Regions from separate parts of the Phyllobacterium sp. 0TCS1.6A genome, predicted to be linked through region 3. Evidence: predicted binding sites of a transcription regulator. Region 3 holds the regulator's gene; each other region holds the start of a gene.

What was found. Region 3 encodes LexA, which represses DNA repair genes until DNA is damaged. Its sites were predicted from a motif close to TGTTCNNNNTGTGTTCNG; they were not measured.
Region 1: the regulator LexA is predicted to act here: its motif matches at 6,307-6,324, upstream of OSJ75_RS20000 (PA0069 family radical SAM protein).
Region 2: the regulator LexA is predicted to act here: its motif matches at 2,298-2,315, upstream of OSJ75_RS05535 (helicase-related protein).

Annotation. Positions count from the first base shown of each region.
Region 1 covers NZ_JAPMAB010000011.1:836-8,521, reverse strand. Annotated here, with positions in the region: gene OSJ75_RS20045 (tetratricopeptide repeat protein) at 1-766, opposite strand, end outside; gene OSJ75_RS20040 (polyprenyl synthetase family protein) at 886-1,902, opposite strand; gene OSJ75_RS20035 (DUF2007 domain-containing protein) at 2,089-2,310, shown strand; gene OSJ75_RS20030 (tRNA1(Val) (adenine(37)-N6)-methyltransferase) at 2,314-3,087, shown strand; gene OSJ75_RS20025 (S49 family peptidase) at 3,159-4,016, shown strand; gene OSJ75_RS20020 (hypothetical protein) at 4,113-4,298, shown strand; gene OSJ75_RS20015 (4-(cytidine 5'-diphospho)-2-C-methyl-D-erythritol kinase) at 4,304-5,188, shown strand; gene moaB (molybdenum cofactor biosynthesis protein B) at 5,191-5,742, shown strand; gene OSJ75_RS20005 (glycosyltransferase family 2 protein) at 5,746-6,252, opposite strand; gene OSJ75_RS20000 (PA0069 family radical SAM protein) at 6,396-7,547, shown strand.
Region 2 covers NZ_JAPMAB010000002.1:274,380-282,065, reverse strand. Annotated here, with positions in the region: gene OSJ75_RS05545 (acetyl-CoA C-acetyltransferase) at 74-1,258, shown strand; gene OSJ75_RS05540 (beta-ketoacyl-ACP reductase) at 1,365-2,090, shown strand; gene OSJ75_RS05535 (helicase-related protein) at 2,460-5,459, shown strand; gene OSJ75_RS05530 (RNA-binding S4 domain-containing protein) at 5,460-5,861, shown strand; gene fdxA (ferredoxin FdxA) at 6,156-6,494, shown strand; gene OSJ75_RS05520 (CarD family transcriptional regulator) at 6,811-7,422, shown strand; gene OSJ75_RS05515 (M48 family metalloprotease) at 7,531-7,686, opposite strand, start outside.
Region 3 covers NZ_JAPMAB010000001.1:788,548-796,233, forward strand. Annotated here, with positions in the region: gene gltA (citrate synthase) at 1-313, opposite strand, end outside; gene gltX (glutamate--tRNA ligase) at 459-1,886, opposite strand; gene OSJ75_RS03810 (ComEC/Rec2 family competence protein) at 1,997-4,447, shown strand; gene lexA (transcriptional repressor LexA) at 4,431-5,144, opposite strand; gene OSJ75_RS03820 (substrate-binding domain-containing protein) at 5,340-6,359, opposite strand; gene OSJ75_RS03825 (ABC transporter substrate-binding protein) at 6,648-7,686, shown strand, end outside.

The DNA of each region.
Region 1 (7,686 bases), on a different contig from region 3:
ATTCCGTCAGCACCATGCGGCCGGACAGCATCTCCGTCGCCTTGCTGACGAGCTCCTGCGCGCCCTCGCGATCGCCGGAGCGCAGCTTGAACAGCGCGAAGGATTCGACGATGCGCTCATAGGTATCGGGCGCAGCCGCCACATTCGTCCTGTCGTCGATGGCGCTCTGGTAGAAGGCCGCGGCCTTGTCCTTCTGGCCGGCCATCTGGGCGATCAGCGCGGAACTATAGGTCTTGAACAGCGTGAAGCCTTCCGGCCCCTCCAGCTTGTCGATCGCGGCAAGAGCTTCGTTCGGCTTGCCGGCGCCGGCCTTGGCGAAGGCGGAAAGCAGGCCGGTGATCATCCGGTCCAGTTCCGACTGCAGCGCGAGCTTCAGGTAGGAATCGGCCGAGCGGTAGCGTTTCTTGGCAAGGGCGTCGACCGCCAGCGCCAGGCGCGAAAAACGCTCGATCTCCGGCACGGTCTTCAGGTCCTCGGCGATCGGCAGCGCGTCCTTGAACTGGCCGTCGGTCAGAAGGACGAGCATCAGGCTCTGGCGCAATTCGGTATTGCGCGGATCGAAGCGCAGCGCCTCGCGGTAGAAGGCGACGGCGCTGTCGAAATCATTGCTGCGTTCGGCTGTCCGCGCCGAAAGAAACGCCCCCGACAAGGTGCCGGTGCTGAGGGAAGGCGCCTGGTTCGTGGTGGCGGCCGCAGGAATCGAGCCTGCCATGACGGCGGCCAGCGCTGCGCCCGCGATGGAGCCAAGCAATTTGCTGCGTTGCATATTGTGTTCCTCTTTGGCCACCCTTGTGGCCCTCGATACGAATCCTGGCCGAAACCATGGCCTTTTTACGGTTTCACCACAAGTTTTCCCGAAACGGCCCCGGCTTTTTGCGCCGCCGGTCAGTTGACCCTGCTGATGCAGAAGTCGATGACGTCGAGCAGCGCATCCTTCTGCGGCGACGCATCGAGAGGGGCAAGCGCGTCGCGCGCGATGCCGCCAAAGTGGCGGGCGCGCTGGACCGTGTCGCTCAAGGCGCCATAGCGCGTCATCAGGCCCTTGGCCTTTTCGAGGTTCTTGTCGTCGTTCTGGCCGTTTTCCAGCGCTTCCTTCCAGAACAGCCGCTCCTCGGAGGTGCCGCGGCGATAGGTCAGCACCACCGGCAGGGTGATCTTGCCCTCGCGGAAATCGTCGCCCGTATTCTTGCCGAGGTCCTTGGCATTGCCGCCATAGTCCAGCGCATCGTCGACCAGCTGGAAGGCGAGGCCGAGATTGAGGCCATAGGAACGCAGCGCCTGCCGGTCCGTGCGCGATGCCGCCGCGATGATCGGACCGACTTCCGCCGCCGCCGAGAACAGCGCCGCGGTCTTGGCCTTGATCACGGCCAGATATTCATCTTCCGTCGTCTCGAGATTCTTCGCTGCCGCAAGCTGCATCACCTCGCCCTCGGCGATGATCGAGGCCGATGTCGCGAGCACGTCCAGCGCTTCGAGCGAACCGACATCGACCATCATCTTGAAGGCCTGGCCGAGCAGGAAATCGCCGACGAGGACGCTGGCCTGGTTGCCCCAGATCATGCGCGCAGTGCTGCGGCCGCGCCTGAGGTCGCTTTCGTCCACCACGTCGTCATGCAGCAGCGTCGCCGTATGCATGAACTCGACGCTGGTGGCGAGCTTCACATGGCCATCGCCCTGATAGCCGAACATGCGCGCCGCCGCGAGCGTGATCATCGGGCGCAGGCGCTTGCCGCCGGAGGAGATCAAATGATTGGCGACCTCCGGTATCATCTCGACATCGGAACCCGCCTTGGACAGGATAAGTTCATTGACGCGGCCCATGTCGCCCCTGGTCAGATCGACCAGCGGCTGGACCGAACCGTCATTGCTTTTCTTCTCGTCGAGACTGACAACAACGCCCAAAACGAAACTCCTACTGTCCTGCTATCGTGCGGGTGCACCTTATTTTGACCGGCTGCGAGCCGCAAGCGGCGAATTGGCGCGCGGAATTTGATGCCTGCCATTGGATCGTGCTAGGCAAATCGTGCTAGGCCCCAAGCGGGCTTGCAGCATCGCCGGAAGCCGGCATCCCTCGGAAGGTAGAATGACATGCTCGAAATCATGCGCACGAACGACCCCGTCCTGATTTCCTTCGTCGAGGCCCTGCTGAAGGACGCCAACATCAACTTCTTCGTCGCCGACGCCAATATGAGCATTCTCGAAGGCTCGCTCGGCGTGCTGGCGCGGCGCATCATGGTGGAGGAGGCGAACGCCTCCGAGGCGCGGCAGATCCTGACCGACGCCGGCATCGAGCAGGAGCTTCGTGACTGACCGATGCTGCCGGACGACGATACGAGCACTGTCGACGCCTTTCATCGCGGCCGCTTCCACGTGGTGCAGCCCGCGCTCAAGGGCCATCGTTCCGGCGTCGATGCCATGATCCTCGCCAGCATGGTGCCGGACGGTTTCAACGGCCGGATCGCGGATATGGGCGCCGGTGCGGGAGCCGCCGGCCTTGCCGTGCTGTCGCGCTGCCCGGAGGCGAGCGCGACGCTGATCGAGCGTTCGGCCTTCATGGCCGGTTTCGCCCGGCGGACGCTGGAACTTGCCGAAAATGCGGCGCTTGCCGGCCGCGCGGAAGTATTGGAAGCCGATGTCATGCTGACCGGGCGGGCCCGCGCCGCGGCCGGCCTGCCGGATGACAGCTTCGGCTTCGTCATCATGAACCCGCCCTTCAACGCGGCATCGGACCGGGCGACGCCGGACCCGCTGCGGGCCGAGGCGCATGTCATGGCGCCCGGCATGTTCGAGGGCTGGCTCCGCACCGCCGGAGCGATATTGCGGCCGTCCGGCATGGTCGGCATCATCGCCCGCCCGGGCTCGCTGGCCGAAATCCTCGAAGCCCTGCGCGGCCGCTTCGGCCAGATCGTCATCGTCCCGGTTCAGCCCCGCCCGCAGGAAGCCGCCATCCGCATCCTCGTGCGCGCCGTCAAGGGCAGCAAGGCGCCCCTCGCCCTGCATCCGCCGCTGATCATCCATCACGAGAGCGGAAACGGCTTCACGCCGCGCGCCGACGCCATCAACAACGGGCTCGCCGGGCTTTTTTAGCCGTGGCGGGATTGTCATTCCGCCGCAGCCGCCTACATGCCAGTTGAAACACCACCAATGAGGAGAGCCCCTTGCCCCGATTCATCCGGAATCTGCTGCCGCGGCGCTGGCGCCCGGACCATCACGAAATTCCCGTGGTTCGCCTGCACGGCGCCATCATGTCGGGCAACAGCCGGTTCCAGAACAATCTGTCGATCGCCACGGCCGCCTCGGTGCTCGAAAAGGCCTTCGCCGACAAGGACGCGCCGGCCGTCGCCATCTCGGTCAATTCGCCCGGCGGCTCGCCCGTGCAGTCGCGGCTGATCTACCGGCGCATCCGCGATCTCGCCAGCGAAAAGAACAAGAAGGTCTATGTCTTCGTCGAGGATGTCGCGGCCTCGGGCGGCTACATGATCGCGCTCGCCGGCGACGAGATCATCGCCGACCCCTCCTCCATCGTCGGCTCGATCGGCGTCGTCTCGGCAAGCTTCGGCTTCACCGAACTGATCAAGAAGATCGGCGTGGAGCGGCGCGTCCATACGGCCGGCAGGAACAAGGCGACGCTCGACCCCTTCCGCCCGGAAAACAAGGACGACATCGAACATCTGAAGGCGCTGCAGCTCGAAATCCACGAGACCTTCATCGGCCTCGTCAAGGAGCGGCGCGGCGACAAGCTGAGCGAGGCGCCGGACCTCTTCACAGGCCAGTTCTGGACCGGGATCCGCGGCCTCGAACTCGGGCTAGTCGATAGCCTCGGCGACATGCGCTCGCATCTCCAGGCGCAATACGGGCCGAAGACCAGGCTGAAGCTGATCTCGCAGCCGCGCGGGCTTTTCGGCCGCAGGCTGCCCTCCGCCGAAGTGGGGCTGGAGCGTCTCGGCGCCGGTCTCGCCAATGGATTGGCGGCTTCCGTGGAGGAACGCGCCCTGTGGTCGCGTTTCGGCCTGTAGACGGGAGCCGGAATTTCCGCACCGGCCGCTTTGGCAAGCGCGGCCGGCCATGCTATATCTGGTCTTGAACAGCCGCATGTTTCGAGGGTTACGCCGATGCCACAACTGATCTTCTTCCTGCTTGTCGGCCTCGCCGCCTATTATGGCTACCGCTCCTTCAAGCGCGAGGCGCAGCGCGTTTCGCAGCGTGTGCGCGAGGCGGAAAAGGAAGCGCAGAACAGGGCCGACGGCACCCTGGTGCGCGATCCGAAAACCGGTGAATACCGCCTGCGCAAAGACTGAAAACCATGTTCGACAGCCCAGCGCCCGGCACAGTGAGCCGTGTTGCTCCCGCCAAGATCAACCTTGCGTTGCATGTGACGGGCCGGCGCGACGACGGCTATCATCTCCTCGACAGTCTCGTGGTGTTTGCCGGCCATGGCGACCGCATCAGCGTGAAAAGCGCCGCCGCCGACAGTTTCGCCATCGGCGGCCCTTTCGCGGCGGGACTGCCGGCGGACGACGGCAATCTGGTGATCCGCGCGCGCGACGCCCTGCGTTCGCTCTTCCCCCGGCATTCGGGCGCCGTTGCCATCCATCTTGAGAAAAACCTGCCCATCGCCTCCGGCATTGGCGGCGGATCGAGCGACGCAGCGGCGGTCCTGCTGGCTCTCGCCCGGCTGTGGCGCCTGCAGATCGAGCCCGGAGCCCTGCTGCCGGTCGCGCTGAAGCTCGGCGCCGACCTGCCGATGTGCCTGCACGGGCGCCCGCTCATGGCGCGCGGCATCGGCGAAGCCATCGAGCCGGTGGCGCAGTTTCCGCATCTGTCGCTGGTACTGGCCAATTGCGGCCTTGCCGTCTCGACACCGCAGGCCTTCGCGGCGCTCGACCGGCGCGACAATCCCGGCTTGCCGCCATTGCCCGGCCTCGCCTCGGCGGCGGCGCTTTGCGACTATCTCGCGGCAACGCAGAACCATCTCTACCTCGCCGCGCGCAAGCTCTCGGCGAGGATCGACGACACGCTTCACGCGCTGGAAGATACCGGCCCGCTTCTGGCGCGCATGTCCGGCTCGGGTGCGACCTGCTTTGCCATCTATGACAGCGACGCGGCGGCGGCGCTTGCCGCGCAGCGCCTGCAACAACAGCATCCGGACTGGTTCGTCATGGCCACACATAGTCCGGCGGAGGGATGATCATGGACAGGATAGACGAAAGCCGCGCCTTCGTGCCGGTGAAGATCGCGGTGCTGACCGTCTCGGACACCCGCACCACGGACGACGACAAATCCGGCGCGACCCTCGCCGAGCGTATCGTCAAGGCCGGGCATATCCTCGCCGACCGCGCCATCGTCGCCGACGAGCTCAGCGTGATCCGCTACAAGGTCATCGCCTGGTCGGAGGACCCGGAGATCGATGTGATCATCACCACCGGCGGCACCGGCTTTACCGGCCGCGACGTGACGCCGGAAGCGCTGGAGCCCATATTCGAGAAGCGGATGGATGGCTTTTCCGCCGTCTTCCACCGGATATCGCAGGACAAGATCGGCACCTCGACCATCCAGTCGCGGGCGACGGCAGGCCTGTTGAATTCGACTTTCGTCTTCGTCCTGCCCGGCTCGCCCGGCGCCTGCAAGGACGCCTGGGACGGCATACTCCAGCACCAGCTCGACTACCGGCACATGCCGTGCAATTTCGTCGAGATCATGCCGCGCCTCGACGAGCACCTGCGCCGCGGCGCTGCAAGCTGAAACCTATCTGGCCGGCGCCGGCACGATCTCGGCACGCATGCGCTTCATGGCCAGCCCGCGCGCAAGATCCGCCGCCCTCGTATCCGGCTTCAGCAATGTCAGCGACTGGCGGCGCGATATAAGCAGGCCGTCCGCTATGGGATTGGCCGCCGAGAACAGCCGCTTCAACAGCGGCTTCCGATACAGGGAGGCACGGGTGAAACAGGCCGGCCCCTGCATGCGCTCCACATGCACCGCCACCGGCTCGATCCAACCATCCATGAGGCGCGCGCCGGGCTCCAGCAGCAGGAACCAGTCGCTGCGGCCCCGCATGAAGCCATCGATCAGCATCTGGTCCTGCAGGAAGATGCAGCCGGCCGCATCAGCGACGCGGTGCGTCTGGTCCTGCGAGCCATGATCGACGACGATGACGTCGCTCAACAGCCCCTCCACCGCTCCGCCGACCAAACCGGTGAGCGTCCTGGCCAGAAGTTCGTCGGAATTGTGGGTTTCAATCAGGACGGAGATCATAAAAAGCAATTATAGCAAGCGCGCGAAAATTTCCATCACTGCTTTTGGCTAAATTGTTCTTGCTTTGTTCTATCCGCGTGCTAGGAATAGATTCATGTTTAGCAGCGATGCGAATCGAGCCGTTCCTGAAGAGGGAGGATGCAATGGATATTGTAGTGCAGGCTGACAAGGCCGCTTTCGGCGATGGCCGGGCGCAACATGCCAATGCGCTGCTCGACGAGACGGGCCTGCGCGTCGATTCCGAACGCCGGCGCGGCCGGGGTGCGGGCATCAACCCGACAGGGCGCTTCGAGAGCGAGACCAGGCACGTCTATGATGATGGCTGGGAGACGATCGAGGACCTGCCGCCGTTCAAGACCGATGTCCAGGTGGAAAAGCCGCGCACCATCATCACCCGCAACGATTCCCCCGATATCAGCTTCGACCGCTCGATCAATCCCTATCGGGGCTGCGAGCATGGCTGCATCTATTGTTTCGCCCGGCCGACGCACACCTACATGGGGCTTTCGGCTGGGCTCGACTTCGAATCGAAGCTGTTCGCCAAGCCCGACGCCGCGAGGATGCTCGACAAGGAATTGTCCCGGCCGGGCTATCAGGCCAGGACCATCGCCATCGGCACGAATACCGATCCCTACCAGCCGATCGAGAAGAAATGGCGCATCATGCGCGATATTCTGCAGGTGCTGGAGGAGCATCAGCATCCCGTCGGCATCGTCACCAAATCGGCGCTCGTCATGCGCGACCAGGACATTCTCGCGCGCATGGCCGAGAAGGGGCTGGCCAAGGTCTGCCTTTCGGTGACCTCGCTCGACGGCAGGCTCGCCCGCACCATGGAGCCGAGGGCCTCGACGCCGACAAGGCGGCTGCAGGCGCTGCGCGGCCTCGCGGATGCGGGCGTTCCCGTCGGCGTGATGGTGGCGCCGGTCATTCCCGGGCTCAACGACCATGAGATCGAGCGCATTCTCGACGCGGCCCATGCCCAGGGCGTGCGCGAGGCCGGCTATGTCCTGCTTCGCCTGCCGCTGGAGGTGAGCCCGATCTTCAAGGAATGGCTGCTGCGCAACTACCCGGACAGGTATCGCCATGTGCTGTCGCTCGTCCGTTCCATGCGGCAGGGCAAGGATTACGACGCCGAATGGGGCAAGCGCATGCGCGGCGAAGGGCCCTATGCCTGGCAGATCGGGCGGCGTTTCGAGCTGGCGACAAAACGCCTCGGCATCAACACGAACAAGAAGAGGCTGAGGACCGACCTGTTCGCGCCCACACCCGCGAGCCAGCAATTATCGCTTTTCTAGTGATCCGGGTTCACTGGCGCCCTGTTTCTACGCGTTTTCCCGGTGGAGAAATCCACCGACTTTTCCGGAAGGCGCACCAAGTGAAAGCTTCCCCTTCGTCCCGGCGGCACCCCAACCTCGCCGGGACGAGCCTCCCTGA
Region 2 (7,686 bases), on a different contig from region 3:
TTGTCAAACGGCGTGGGGAAGGGAATTCTGTCATCCAACTGTGCATCCTGCTTTCAGAAATGAGGAATTTCCAATGACCCAGTCCATCGTCATAGCAAGCGCGGCCCGCACGCCGGTCGGCTCGTTCAACGGCGCCTTTGCCAATGTCCCTGCACATGAACTGGGAGCGGCGGTGATCAAGGAGGTGCTGGCACGTGCGGGCGTGGACGCCGCCGACGTGGACGAAGTCATCATGGGCCAGGTGCTCAGCGCCGGCGAAGGCCAGAATCCCGCCCGGCAGGCGGCCATGGAAGCCGGCATTCCGCAGGAAAAGACGGCCTGGGGGTTGAACCAGCTCTGCGGTTCGGGCTTGCGCGCCGTGGCTATCGGAATGCAGCAGATCGCCACGGGCGACGCGGGGATCATCGTGGCGGGCGGGCAGGAATCCATGTCCATGGCCCCGCATTGCGCGCATCTGCGGGCGGGCGTGAAGATGGGCGATTACAAGATGATCGACACCATGATCAAGGATGGCCTGACGGACGCATTCCACGGCTACCACATGGGCATAACGGCGGAGAATATCGCGCGCAAATGGCAGTTGACGCGCGAGGAGCAGGATAATTTCGCCCTCGCTTCGCAGAACAAGGCGGAGGCCGCGCAGAAGGCCGGCCGCTTCAAGGACGAGATCGTCCCGGTCACCATCAAGACGCGCAAGGGCGACGTCGTCGTGAGCGAGGACGAATATATCCGCCATGGCGCCACGCTGGACTCGCTCACCAAGCTGCGGCCCGCTTTCGACAAGGAAGGCACGGTGACCGCCGGCAACGCCTCCGGCCTCAATGACGGCGCCGCGGCGGTGGTACTGATGAGCGAGGAGGAAGCGAGCCGCCGCGGTGTGAAACCGCTGGCCCGCATCGTGTCATGGGCGACGGCGGGCGTCGATCCGGCGATCATGGGAACCGGACCGATACCGGCGTCGCGCAAGGCGCTGGAGAAGGCCGGCTGGAAGGTCGAGGATCTCGATCTCGTCGAGGCGAACGAAGCCTTTGCCGCCCAGGCCTGCGCGGTCAACAAGGACCTCGGCTTCAACACGGACATCGTCAACGTCAATGGCGGTGCGATCGCGATCGGCCACCCGATCGGTGCGTCCGGGGCGCGTGTTTTGAACACGCTTCTTTTCGAACTGAAGCGCCGCAATGGCAGCAAGGGGCTCGCAACGCTCTGCATCGGCGGCGGCATGGGCGTCGCCCTGTGCGTGGAACGCGTCAAGGATTGACGCCGTACTGACCCGGCCCGCCGTTTTCGGGCCGGGTGCCGGCAGGTGGAGGTCTGCGGCACAAGATTTTGTTGATTTGATTTAAGCGTTAATTTGAGGAGGCAAAATGACAAGAACGGCTATCGTAACCGGGGGAACGCGAGGCATAGGCGCTGCAATCAGTACGGCTCTGAAGACAGCGGGCTATAATGTGGTTGCCACATATGCGGGCAATGACGAGGCAGCGCAGAAGTTCAGGGAAGCAACCGGCATCCCGATCTACAAATGGGACGTTTCCAATTATGAGGAATGCGCCGCCGGTATTGCCCGGGTTGAGGAGGAGTATGGCCCGGTCGCCGTGCTCGTCAACAATGCCGGCATTACCCGCGACGCGATGTTCCACAAGATGACGCCCGGCCAATGGAACGAGGTCGTCAATACCAACCTCAACGGGTTGTTCAACATGACCCATCCGGTCTGGAGCGGGATGAGGGATCGGAAGTTCGGCCGCATCATCAATATTTCGTCGATCAACGGCCAGAAGGGGCAGGCCGGGCAGGCTAATTATTCAGCCGCCAAGGCCGGGGATCTCGGCTTCACCAAGGCGCTGGCGCAGGAGGGGGCCAGGGCGGGAATCACGGTCAATGCCATCTGCCCCGGCTATATCGGGACCGAGATGGTGCGCGCCATCGATGAAAAGGTGCTGAATGAGCGCATCATTCCGCAAATTCCCGTCGGGCGCCTGGGCGAGCCCGAAGAAGTGGCGCGCTGCGTGGTGTTTCTCGCCTCCGACGAGGCCGGATTCATCACCGGATCGACCCTTTCCGCCAATGGCGGCCAGTATTTCTGTTGAGACTTTGCCGCGCCGCGAGGCGCGGCATTCCTCCGCCGCCATGGTTAATATTTCATCGCCAATCTCGCTAAATCCTTAAGATCGGCACGAAAACGCCGAAGGACGGCGAAAATTCGATTCAGCATATGGTTGGAATGCGGCTGCGAGATCCATATATAGCGGTGAACAAAACGGGAAACAGAACGCGGAAGCGATTCGTCGCTGATTCGTTCTCCTCGCGTTCTGTTTCTTAACGGTATATTCCGTGAATCGTTTTGTGATTGTTTATCTGGAATGCCCCACCTAGGTTCTGTACACGGTTTAAACGACCCGTTCAGCTGTACTGGCTGCAATTGATGGGTTCCCCAAGTTGCGGATTTGAACTCGCCGATGACTGTGATGCCCATGCCCGAAATTTCCCGGTTTCCGACAGGCCGAGACGTCACTGCCGTTCTCGGTCCGACGAATACCGGCAAGACCCATCTCGCCATCGAGCGGATGCTGGCGCATCGCAGCGGCATCATCGGCCTGCCGCTGCGCCTGCTGGCGCGCGAGGTCTATAACAAGATCGCCGAGCGGGTCGGCACGGCCAATGTCGCGCTGATAACGGGCGAGGAGAAGATCAGCCCGCCGGGCGCGGCCTATGCGGTCTGCACGGTCGAGGCCATGCCGCGCCAGACGGACATGGACTTCGTCGCGATCGATGAGGTTCAGCTCGCCAATGATCTCGAGCGCGGCCATATCTTCACGGATCGCATCCTGCATCTGCGCGGGCGCCAGGAAACCCTGCTTCTCGGCGCTGCCACCATGCGCGCCATATTGGAAAAGCTGCTGCCCGGCATTTCGGTCGTCACGCGGCCTCGGCTGTCCAACCTTCACTATGCCGGGTCGAAGAAGATCACGCGCCTGCCGCCGCGTAGCGCCATCGTCGCCTTCGCCGCGGATGAGGTCTATGCGATCGCCGAACTGATCCGGCGGCAGTCCGGCGGCGCGGCGGTGGTCATGGGCACGTTGAGCCCTCGCACGCGCAACGCCCAGGTGGAATTGTATCAATCCGGCGATGTGGACTATCTGGTGGCGACCGACGCCATCGGCATGGGGCTCAATCTCGACGTCAATCATGTCGCCTTCGCGCAGGATCGAAAGTTCGACGGCTACCAGTTCCGCGATCTCTCGCCGGCGGAGATCGGACAGATCGCCGGGCGGGCAGGGCGCCACCTGCGTGACGGCACCTTCGGCGTCACCGGCCAGGTCGCTGCGTTTTCCGAGCCGCTGGTGCAGAAGGTCGAGTCGCATACATTCGATCCGGTGCGCATCCTGCAATGGCGAACCGCGAATTTCGACTTTTCCAGCATCGACGCCCTCAAGCGCTCGATCGATACGCCCGCTCCGGGCGAGGGGCTGACGCGCGCCTTGCCCGCGGTGGATCAGCAGGCACTGGAGTTCCTTTCGCGCGATCCGGACGTAGCGCCGCTGGCGAGCGGGCCGGAGAGGGTGGCGCTGCTTTGGGATGCCTGTTCGCTACCGGATTATCGCAAGATTGCGCCGGCACAGCATGCCGACATCATCGCAACGATCTATACGGATCTCGTCGAACGGGGCCATGTCAACGAGAACTACATGGCGGAGGAAGTGCGCCGGGCTGATTCCACGGACGGCGATATCGATGCCTTGTCGCGCCGCATAGCGCAGATAAGAACCTGGACTTTTGTGTCCCACAGGCCCGGTTGGCTTGCAGATCAGGCACATTGGCAAGAAAAGACGCGTGAAATTGAAGACAGATTATCCGATGCACTGCATGAACGGTTGACGAAACGCTTCGTAGACCGCAGGACAAGCGTGCTTATGAGGCGCCTGAGAGAGAATACAATGCTAGAAGCCGAAATTAGCCCTACCGGGGACGTCATCGTCGAAGGGCACCATGTTGGACGATTGGATGGGTTCCGGTTTACGGCGGATGCTCACGATGATGGCAGCGACGCCAAGGCGATAAGGTCGGCAGCGCAGAAAGCGCTGGCTGCCGAGTTCGAAAGTCGGGCGGAGCGCTTTGCCGCTTCCGCCAATGGCGATTTCGCGCTGGCCTCGGATGGCACACTGAGATGGATCGGCGCGCCGATCGCCACAGTCGTGGCCGGCGAGCAGCCGCTGCGTCCGCGCGCCGTGCTTCTGGCCGACGAGCAATTGACCGGGCCGGCTCGCGACAAGGTCGCGGCACGGGTGGACCGGTTTCTTGCGCATCACATCGAGACGCTGCTGAAGCCGCTGGTGGACCTGTCGGGCGCCGATGCGCTGACCGGCATCACCAAGGGCCTGGCATTCCGGCTGGTGGAGAATTTCGGCATTCTGCAGCGCCGCGAAGTAGCCGAGGAGGTCCGTGGCCTCGATCAGGAATCGCGCGCGGCGCTTCGCCGCCTCGGGGTGCGCTTCGGCGCCTATCATGTATTCCTCCCGGCCTTGCTGAAGCCTGCGCCGGCCGGTCTCCTGACTTTGCTCTGGGCCCTGAAAGAGGACGCGAAAGATCGCCCCGGCTATGGCGACGTCGTGCAGGTTCTTGCCGCCGGGCGTACTTCCGTGGTCACCGATCCCGGTTTCGATCCGATGTTCTACAAGCTCGCCGGCTACAGGCTGCTTGGGCGCCGGGCAGTGCGGATCGACATTCTTGAGCGTCTCGCCGATCTCATCCGGCCGGCTCTCGCCTGGAAGCCCGGTTCCGGCCCGCGTCCGGACGCGGCCTATGACGGCTCCCGTTTCATCGTCGTGCCGGCCATGATGTCCATACTCGGTGCAACGCCCGACGATATGGAGGAGATACTCAAGAGCCTCGGCTATCGCCAGGAGCCGCTGGAAGCGGCCGCCGTCGCGGCGAAGCTGGCGGAACTCGATGCGGTGCAGAAGGACGCGGCGCCTGCCGCTGCGGGCAATGTTCCCGCTGCCGAGACGGTCGGGCCGATGTGGGCCGATTGGGTTCGCCCGAGCGAAGCCGCGGTGGAAGCGCCGGCGGCCGAACGGCCCGCACCCGCAACCGATGCCGAAGAGGCGCCAAAGCCGGTTCTCGTGTGGAAGCCGGCCCGCTTCGAGGGCCGTGGCAATCATCGCGGCGGGCAGGAAAGGCGCGGTCGCCCGGAGCGCGGCAATGAGCGCGGCAATGAGCGCGGCAATGCTGCAGCGGGTGAACGCAATGCCGATCAGGCGGCGAAGGGGCGTAATGAACGCAACAACCGGAAGGACAACTTCCAGGGCAAGGGCAAGCAGGACGGCAACCGGAATCGTGGTGGCGGCAAGCCTCCGATGACCGCGAAACGGCCCGAGCGCCAGGAACGGCCCGTGAAGATCGACATGGATTCGCCGTTCGCCAAGCTGCTTGCGCTGAAGGAGCAGATGAAGAAATAGATGGCGGCGACCGAACGGCAGCGCATCGACAAATGGCTGTTTTTCGCGCGGGTGGTCAAATCCCGATCACTCGCCGCCAAGCTCGTTACGGGCGGCGGCGTCAGGCTCAATCGAGAGAAAATCGATCTGCCGGCGCAGATCGTGAAGCCGGGCGACGTTCTCACGATCACTCTCGACCGGCGCATTCTCGTCTATGAGGTGGTGGATGGCGGCACACGGCGCGGCCCGGCCGACGAGGCGCGCACGCTTTATCGCGACATCTCACCGCCGGCATTGCCGAGGGACGCGGAGAGTGCGCTCGACACGCTGCCGCGCCGGGATCCGGGCAGCGGCAGGCCCACCAAGAAGGAACGGCGCGAGATCGACCGCCTCATCGACAGGGACGATAATTCCGGCGTGTAATCCATCGCGGTCACTTGCTGGAACAAATTTCCAAGGAATGGGTTAGCGTAGCAACATCCGAGCCGTCATTTGCGCGTTTCGCGGACTACAATTCCTTGTATGGCCGGTATCGGAGTGCGATCAATGCCGCGCGAGCGCAGTGGCGGGATCTTGCGGCGGGATTTGGCCCGGGCCGGCAGTTTTCCTGCCAAGTTGCGTTCTGGTGCCGCAGTTTGTGCTTCCCCCTTGTCAGGCAAGTGGCAAACCGCTACCTCCACTCTTGTACCGCTGACCGTGGTGTTCTGGAGCCTGCAAATGACTTACGTTGTGACCGACAATTGCATCCGCTGCAAATATATGGATTGCGTTGAGGTCTGTCCGGTCGACTGTTTCTATGAAGGCGAGAACATGCTCGTCATCCACCCGGACGAGTGCATCGACTGCGGCGTGTGCGAACCGGAGTGCCCGGCCGAGGCGATCAAGCCGGACACAGAGCCGGGCCTGGATCAATGGTTGCAGCTCAATGCTGAATATTCGGAGAAATGGCCGAATATTTCAACCAAGGGCGATGCACCGGCGGATGCCAAGGACATGGACGGCGTTCCGGACAAATTCGCCAAGTTCTTTTCGCCGGAGCCGGGCGAGGGCGATTGATCGCATCGCCTCCAGGTTGCAAGGGCCTGTGTTTGCTGAGCAAACGCAGCATAATTTGATTCTAGGCACATTTTGTGATATGGTCACAGAAATGTTGATCATTGGACGTCAATTTCGTGGCGCTAAGGCATAAATCACCAATAGGCTAGATTTTTTCCGGACGTAACAGTTCAGGATATGGTCGTGTATTCACCGCATCCAACTGCTCCATCCGGAATGCTTTTGCGCGACATCATAGACGGCCGACAAACCGGGTTTTCCGGCTTCCAGTGGTTGGTTTTTAACCGGTGCGTTTTGCCGGGCGCAGCAGGGAGTAATGAAGCGCATGACAGCAGTTCAGCAGAAAAAGACCGCCCAGCGGATTGGATTCAAGACCGGTGAATTCATTGTATATCCGGCGCATGGCGTGGGTCAAATCGTCAATATTGAAGAACAGGAAGTCGCGGGCCACAAGCTCGAACTGTTCGTTATCGATTTTCAGAAAGACAAGATGCGTCTTAAAGTTCCAGTTGCCAAGGCGACTGCAATCGGCATGCGCAAACTTTCCGAGACGGATTATGTGGAGCGCGCGCTCAAGGTGGTCCAGGGCCGTGCGCGCATCAAGCGCACCATGTGGTCGCGCCGCGCACAGGAATATGATGCGAAGATCAATTCTGGCGATCTGATCTCGATCTCCGAGGTGGTGCGCGATCTTTTCCGCGCCGACAACCAGCCCGAACAGTCCTATTCCGAGCGTCAGCTTTACGAGGCAGCCCTCGATCGCATGGCTCGCGAGATTTCCGCCGTCAACAAGATGTCGGAGACTGAAGCGGTTCGACTGATCGAGGTCAACCTCGCGAAAGGTCCGAAGCGCGGCGCCAAGGCGGATGCCGATGTCGAGGCCGATGCCGACACGCTGGTGGAAGACGAACAGGAAGAAGCAGCGTAAACAACGCCGACTTCTCGAAAAGCCAAGCCTTGAACTGGCCCCCGAAAGTTGGACACCCAACTTCGGGGGCCAGTCCGTTTATGGGGCCGGTTCTGCTGCCGGGCTTTCTTATTCGCTGATGAGCTTCACCTTGTCGCCGACGGAGACCGTACCGCCCGGCGGCATGGCGTTGATCAGCCTGAACAGGTCGAGCTTGCGGTCCGTTCCCATGATGCGGTTGGAAAGGCTGGGCAATGTGTCGCCCGGCTTGACGGTGACCACGCG
Region 3 (7,686 bases):
CGAAATCGGCCTTCTGGCTCTTGGTCGGCAGTTCGCCGTAAAGCAGCAGATAGCAGGCTTCGAGGAAGTCGCCATGCTCGGCGAGCTGTTCGATCGGGTAGCCCCGATGCAACAACATGCCTTCATCGCCGTCGATATAGGTGATCTGGGATTCGCAGGACGCCGTCGATGTGAAACCGGGGTCGTAGGTGAAGGCTCCGGTGTTCTTGTACAATGTCCCAATGTCGACCACATCCGGCCCGATCGTACCCTTTTTTATGGGTAGCGCGAATTCGTGACCATTGAGGTCGATGTTGACGCTGTTTTCAGACATTGCCCTTCCTTTCTTGCTTCCAACTTGCGCTTGTTAAGCGCAAAAGCATTCATCCTCATTCGAGGTTCCAACATGATTTTTTCTGGCATTGCACCGTAACCGAAAGGTGCGATGTTGCAATGCAAAAATGTGCTGCTCGACCCCGCTATCCGGCTTTTATTTGATCATCGATTCGGCCAAGCGACTCCTCGCGCCCAAGCACGGCGAGAACGTCGAATACACCCGGCGACGTGGAGCGGCCGGTGAGGGCGGCCCGCAATGGCTGGGCGATCTTGCCGAGCTTCAAACCCGTTGCCTCGGCATGGACGCGTATGGCGGCATCGAGGGATTCGGCGTTCCAGTCATCCACCGACTGCAGCACCGGCAGCACGCCGGAGAGCACGGCGATACCATCGGCATTGAGCAGGCCGGATGCCTTTTCATCCATCCCGAGCGGCCGCTGCACGAACAGATAGCGAGCGCTGTCGGCGAGTTCCACAAGGGTCTTCGCCCTTTCCTTGAGACCCGGCATTGCGGCGACCAGCTGCTTGCGCGTCGTCTCGTTCAGGCGGGCCAGAATGTCCGCTCCGCCTTCCATTTCCGGCAGGATGTCGATCATGGCCTGGACCAGATATTCGTCGTCCGAGCTGCGCATATAATGACCGTTGATCGCCTCCAGCTTCTGGAAATCGAAGCGCGAGGCGCTGCGGTTGATGTCGGAGATCTCGAACCAGTCGATCATCTCCTGGTCGGACATGATCTCGTCATCGCCATGGCTCCAGCCGAGCCGCACCAGGTAATTGCGCAGCGCCGCCGGCAGATAGCCCATGGCCCGATAGGCCTCGACCCCGAGCGCGCCGTGGCGCTTCGAAAGTTTCGCGCCATCGGCCCCATGGATCATCGGAACGTGGCCCATGACGGGGATCGTCCATTCCATCGCATTGTAGATCACGGTCTGCCGTGCCGCATTGGTCAGGTGATCGTCGCCGCGAATGATATGCGTCACCCCCATGTCGTGATCGTCAACGACCACCGCGTGCATATAGGTGGGGCTCCCGTCGGAGCGCAGGATGATGAAATCATCGAGGTCCTTGTTCGGGAAACGCACTTCGCCCTGCACCTGGTCCTGGACGATGGTCTCGCCATCCTGGGGCGACTTGATACGGATCACCGGTTTGACGCCGGCAGGGGCCTCGCTCGGGTCGCGATCGCGCCAACGCCCGTCATAGCGGGGCGGACGACCTTCCGCGCGTGCCTTTTCGCGCATCTCTTCCAGTTCCTGCTGCGAAGCGTAGCAATAATAGGCCTTGCCGCGGGCGACCAGTTCTTCCGCCACCTCGCGATGACGCGGCGCCCGCTCGAACTGCGATATGGCTTCGCCGTCCCAATCGAGGCCGAACCATTTCAGCCCGTCGAGGATCGCCGTGACTGCGGCCTCGGACGACCGTTCCCGATCGGTATCTTCAATGCGCAGGAGCATTTTACCGCCCGTATGCTTGGCATAGAGCCAGTTGAAGAGAGCCGTGCGAGCGCCGCCAATATGAAGAAAGCCCGTGGGAGAGGGGGCGAAACGGGTGACAACAGAAGATGACATAGGGTCTCCAGATACGCCCGGCTATTAGCCGAACGTCCAATCGATTTGATTTGGCGTTGATGTACCATAGCAGCGCCGTGGTGCAAGTGTATTGGCAGAATTGGCGCTAAATGGACAAGCTGGCAGACCTCATCCGTAGCCGGCACGAATCAGGGCTGGCGCCGCCGTCATCTGGAAACCTGCCAGTTCCGGATACCGAACGCAGGGCGGCGAGGCCTGCCATTGCGCGCGGCATGGCCGCCGGCCTCGCCCTGGCGGCTGAACGCGGCCGCCACGCTGCATCAGTCGCCTTGCGCCACGAGGCAGCGCGCGGCACGACATTCCTGCTGCTTCCGGTTTTCGCGGGCACGGGTTCGGTGCTCTATTTCACGGCAGCGGCAGAACCGCGATTGAGTTCGGCGATCTTCGGACTGGTGCTGCTCGGCGCGCTGAGATGGATGGCTGCCGATCGGCCGCTGCTCAGGCTTGCCGTGACATTCGCCCTTGCGCTCGTTGCCGGCATGGCGTTCGCCAAGATGGAAACCATACTCGCCAATACGCCGATGCTTGGATCCGACGTGACGACGGAGGTGACCGGCCGCGTATTGACTATGGCGAGGAACGCCAAGGGCGGCGTGAGGATCGTGCTCGACGTGATCGATACCGCCAAGCCAAAATTGCGTTTTCCGCCATCCCGTATCGCCGTCTCGGCCAGAAAGCTTCCGGCCGGTCTCGGTGTTGGCGATGGCCTTGGGGCGCGCATCCATCTGCGCTCGCCTTCGGGGCCATCCCGCCCCGACAATTACGATTTCGCGTTCAACAACTATTATCGCGGTATCGGCGCCAACGGTTTCGTGCTCGGCATGGCGCATCGGCGCATCTTGCCGCCGAAACCCGGCCTCGTGGCCTGGGCTCTGAGCAGCATCGAGTCGATGCGGCAGCGGCTGACCCAGCATATCCAGCACCGCATCCCAGGCGAGGCAGGGGATATCGCCGCCTCGCTGATAACCGGCCAGCGCGACGGCATCAGCGACAAGACCAACAATGCGCTTCGCCTCAGCGGCCTGTCGCATATCCTGTCGATATCCGGCTTCCACATGGCGCTTGTCGCCGTGACCACCATGGCGACGCTGAGGGCCAGCCTGGCGCTGTTTCCGGGGGTGGCAGCCCGCTATCCGGTGAAGAAATTCGCGGCCGCCACTGCGCTCGCCGGCAGCGCCTTCTATCTGCTCCTGTCGGGCGCCGACGTCGCGGCACAGCGCAGTTTCATCATGCTCTCGATCATGCTGCTGGCGGTGCTGGTCGACCGTGCCGCGCTGTCGATGCGCAATCTCGCCCTGGCCGCCATGGTCACGATCGCGCTGGCGCCGCACGAAATCATGGGACCGAGCTTCCAGATGTCCTATTCGGCGACGGCGGCGCTGATTGCCTTCTACGGCTGGTGGGGAAGCCGCAGGGCAAAGCGCCGGGGGCGTCCGACGGGGGCGGCGGGGCGCGCACTGGAAGCGGTGGCGCAGTATGTCATTGGAATCGCGTTGACCTCGCTGGTCGCCGGGGCGGCGAGTTCGATCTTCGCCGCCTATCACTTCAACAATACGGCGCCGCTCGGGCTCATCGGCAACGCGCTGGCGCTGCCGGTGATTTCAACGCTCGTCATTCCATTCGGCGTCATCGGTCTCATGGCAATGCCATTCGATCTCGACGGGTTTTTCTTCGGCATCATGGAGCGCGGCATCGATATGGTCATCATGGTCGCCGAAATGGTCTCAGGTCACTCTCCGCCGGGCAATTTCGGTCTCGTCCCCCGCCAAAGCCTGATCCTCGCCTGCCTCGGCCTGATCATATTGCTGTTTCCGGCGACGCGTCTGCGCCTGTTCGCCTTGCCGCTCTTTGCAGCGGCCGCAGCCCTGGCAGTCTGGACGCCGCCGCCGGAAATCATGATCTCCGAGAATGCGAGCCTGGTGGCGCTGCGCGCGACCGACGGCCGCCTTGCCGTCAACAGGGCGGGCGCGGAAAGCTTTACGCTCAAGAACTGGCAACAGGCCCATGCCACATCGGCCGTGATCGTTCCGGCCAAACCAGCCGTGGCAGCGGAGGACACGCAGTTCGAGTGCAACGCAGAGCTATGCCTCGCAAGGGAGCCGCGATATGGCGCCGTGGTGGCGCATGTCCGTTCGGCCGAGGCCATGGCGGCCGCTTGCATGGAAAGCGATATCATGGTGCTGGCCTTCGCCGGCCCCTATCGCTCTTGCGAGGTGAAGAATGCGCCCATCACCGTAACGCGGCAGCAATTGGCGCTCTTTGGCGCAGCGACCATCAAGCTTCGGCCAGTGCCCGAGTTTCGGCCAATGCCCGCAATCAAACGATCGACGGAAGACCGTCGCCAATCGACCGAACCCACCCGGGGAGCGATCGCCGCAGCAGCGCCGGGTTTTTTCGCATCGATAGAGTATGCGATCGGGCGGCCCATCCGGCCATGGAACAATTATCGAATTCATTCGCGGGCGGCACGCAATATCGCGGAGCGTCCGCGCCCGCCGAAACGCCCGCCTGTACAGGCTGTGGTCAGTACCGCCGAATGAGCCCGACGAGCTTGCCCTGAACCTGAACGCGATCGGGGCCGAAAATTCGCGTCTCATAGGCAGGATTCGCCGCTTCGAGTGCAATCGACGCGCCCTTGCGACGGAAGCGCTTCAGCGTTGCCTCCTCATCATCGACGAGGGCCACGACGATCTCGCCGGGATTTGCGGTGTTGCCGCGCCGTATGACGACGGTATCGCCGTCGAAAATCCCCGCCTCGATCATCGAGTCACCCTTGACCTCAAGGGCATAATGCTCGCCATTGCCGATCATGTCGGGCGGCAGCGTCAGCATGCTCGTCTGGTTCTGGATGGCCGCGATCGGCACACCGGCCGCGATGCGTCCCATGACCGGAATGCTGACCATATTGGCCGCGATATTGCCGATGTCCGGCGCGGGTTGCGGCGCAGGGGCGGTGCGGCCAAGGCTGCCCTCGATCACGCTCGGCGAGAATTTGCGCTGGGCGTTCAGTCCCGGAGCGATCGAATCAGGAAGACGGATCACTTCGAGCGCCCGCGCCCTGTTGGCAAGGCGGCGAATGAAGCCGCGCTCCTCGAGCGCCGAGATCAGCCGATGAATCCCGGACTTCGACGCAAGGTCGAGCGCATCCTTCATTTCATCGAAGGAAGGGGGGATGCCCGTTTCCTTCAGGCGATCATGTATGAACAGCAGTAGTTCATGTTGCTTGCGCGTGAGCATTTGGCGATCCTCCACCAGGGAATCGGAAAAACAAAACCAGAACAAACACTATATGTTCCAGTTGTGTTCCACAAGGATTAATATGTGGTTGAAAAAGCCCAGGTGGCGGAAATTTATATGGAACGCCATGGCGATAGGACATTTTTCGCTACTTTTGGCGAAGCATCATGCCTTCGCAGCAGCTTCCATAGCCTGCTAACGGACGGGTGGCCCGCTCGATTGGCGCAGGATCAGTTCGACCGGCCAGACTTCCTGCATGGCTGTCACGGCGGCGCCGTCGAGCTGCAACATCAGCATCTCGGCGATCCTCGTTCCGGCAGCGCGGATCGATGAGCGGGTTGTCGTCATGGATGGCACCATGTTGCTGGCATTGAGATAGGGGAAGACGTCATCATGGGCGATGAGGGAAACCTGCTTTCCGACCTGGTAGCCCTTGGCGCGTATGGCGCGTGAAACGCCCAGCGCAGTCATCATCGATCCTGCGATAATGCCGGTCGGCTGCGGTTCACAGGAGAGGAGGCGCAGCGTTTCGGCGAAGCCGATGTCGTCGGAAAACCTGTCATGAATGATGAGACGTTCATCGATGGGCAGGCCGCGCTCCAGATGAGCCTGCCGGTATCCGAGTTCGCGATGTTCGGAGAAGGTGAAGCCCTTGAGGCCGTCGATCATGGCAATGTGGCGGTGGCCGAGATCGAGCAGATGCGAGGCCGCCTGGTAGAAAGCGCCCTGATTGTCGATGTCGAGCCAGGAATGGGGAACGTCTGCTTCCGTCCTGCCGTGCAGCACGAAGGGAAAGCCGGCCTTGGCCAGCATGGTTATCCGCTCGTCCACGAGTGCGGGGTGCGAAACGATGATGGCATCGACGCGTTTGCTCGAAATCAGGCGCTTATAGACCGAGATCTCGTCATTGTTGATCAGCGGGCTGATCAGGAAATCGATCTCATGGGCGGAGAGGCGTTCGGCCAGGCCGGCCAGGAATTCGGCGGTGTGCGGTCCGAATCTCTGGCTGGAATCGGCCGGAATGATGATGCCGATGGCGCCGACCCGGCCCATCGCCAGCCGGCGCGCATTGGCGTTGGCGGTGTATCCGTGCTGCAGGGCAGCCCTCGTCACGCGCTCGCGCGTCGCCTCGCTGACTTCCGGGTAGCCGTTCAATGCGCGGCTGACGGTGGTCTGGGACAGTCCCAGCCGTTCAGCCAATTCCTTGAGGTTCATATGATCGTTCCGACATTTCCATTGCGAAGACTGGCCCATTACGAAGACTGGCCCGTTGTGATGACTGGCCATTGCGACGACTGGCATACAACGCCAGATTGAATAAAATCCAAAGCGCTATAAAGCAATTATGTTGACAAATTCTCTGTTGCACAAGGTGGTTTTGCGGTATCTTGACATTGTGGACCTAATTTGACACTTATTTTCCAAAGCGCTTTGGGAGGGATCCGGGCGCTACTGGAGGAGGGGCGCCGCTGATGTGGCGCCATTGAACGAGGAGGAGGAATTATGAAGCTTGGATCATTTCTCGCCGGGGCGCTGGTTACGGCTCTTTTGAGTTCGGGCGCCTATGCGGCCAATCTGTCCATCGTGTCCGGCGATACGGGCAATGGGCGCGAGTTCCTGCGCAGCCAGCTCGACCGCTTCGAAAAGGAGACGGGCAACAAGGTCCAGATCGTCGCGATGCCCGCCAATAGTTCCGATCAGTTCGGCCAGTATCGGCTGTGGCTGGCGGCCGGCAATACCGATATCGACGTCTATCGCACCGACGTCATCTGGGCGCCGCAGCTGGCAGAGCAGTTTCTCGACCTGACCGACGCCTTCAAGGACGTGATCGGACAGCACTTCCCATCCGTCATCGAGAGCCAGACCGTCGATGGCAAGCTGGTGGCCATGCCGATGTATACGGATGCGCCGGCGCTCTATTACCGCAAGGACCTCCTCGAAAAGTACAAGAAGCCGGTGCCGAAGACCTGGGACGAGATGGCTGCGACCGCCAAGGAAATACAGGATGGCGAGCGGGCCGCCGGCAACAAGGGAATGTTCGGCTATGTATTCCAGGGCAATGCCTATGAGGGGCTGACCTGCAATGCGCTTGAATGGATCAAGTCTTCGGGTGGCGGTCAGATCATCGAGACCGATGGCACCATCTCGATCAACAATCCGGACGCAGCGGCAGCCGTCGACCGCGCCAAGGGCTGGATCGATACGATCAGTCCGCGTGGCGCGCTCGCCTATACCGAGGAAGAAAGTCGCGGTGTCTGGCAGACCGGCAATTCCGTGTTCATGCGCAACTGGCCCTATGCCTATGCGCTGGGCAATGGCCCGGACAGCGCAATCAAGGGCAAATTCGACGTGGTGCCCCTGCCGGCCGGCAAGGAAGGAGCGTCGTCCGCAGCCGCGCTTGGCGGCTGGAACATAGCCGTTTCCAAGTACAGCAAGTCGCCGGAAGAGGCGATCAAGCTGGTGAAGTTCCTTTCGGCGCCCGAGCAGCAGAAGGAGCGGGCCATAGCCCTCTCAAATCTTCCCACCATCAAGGCGCTCTATG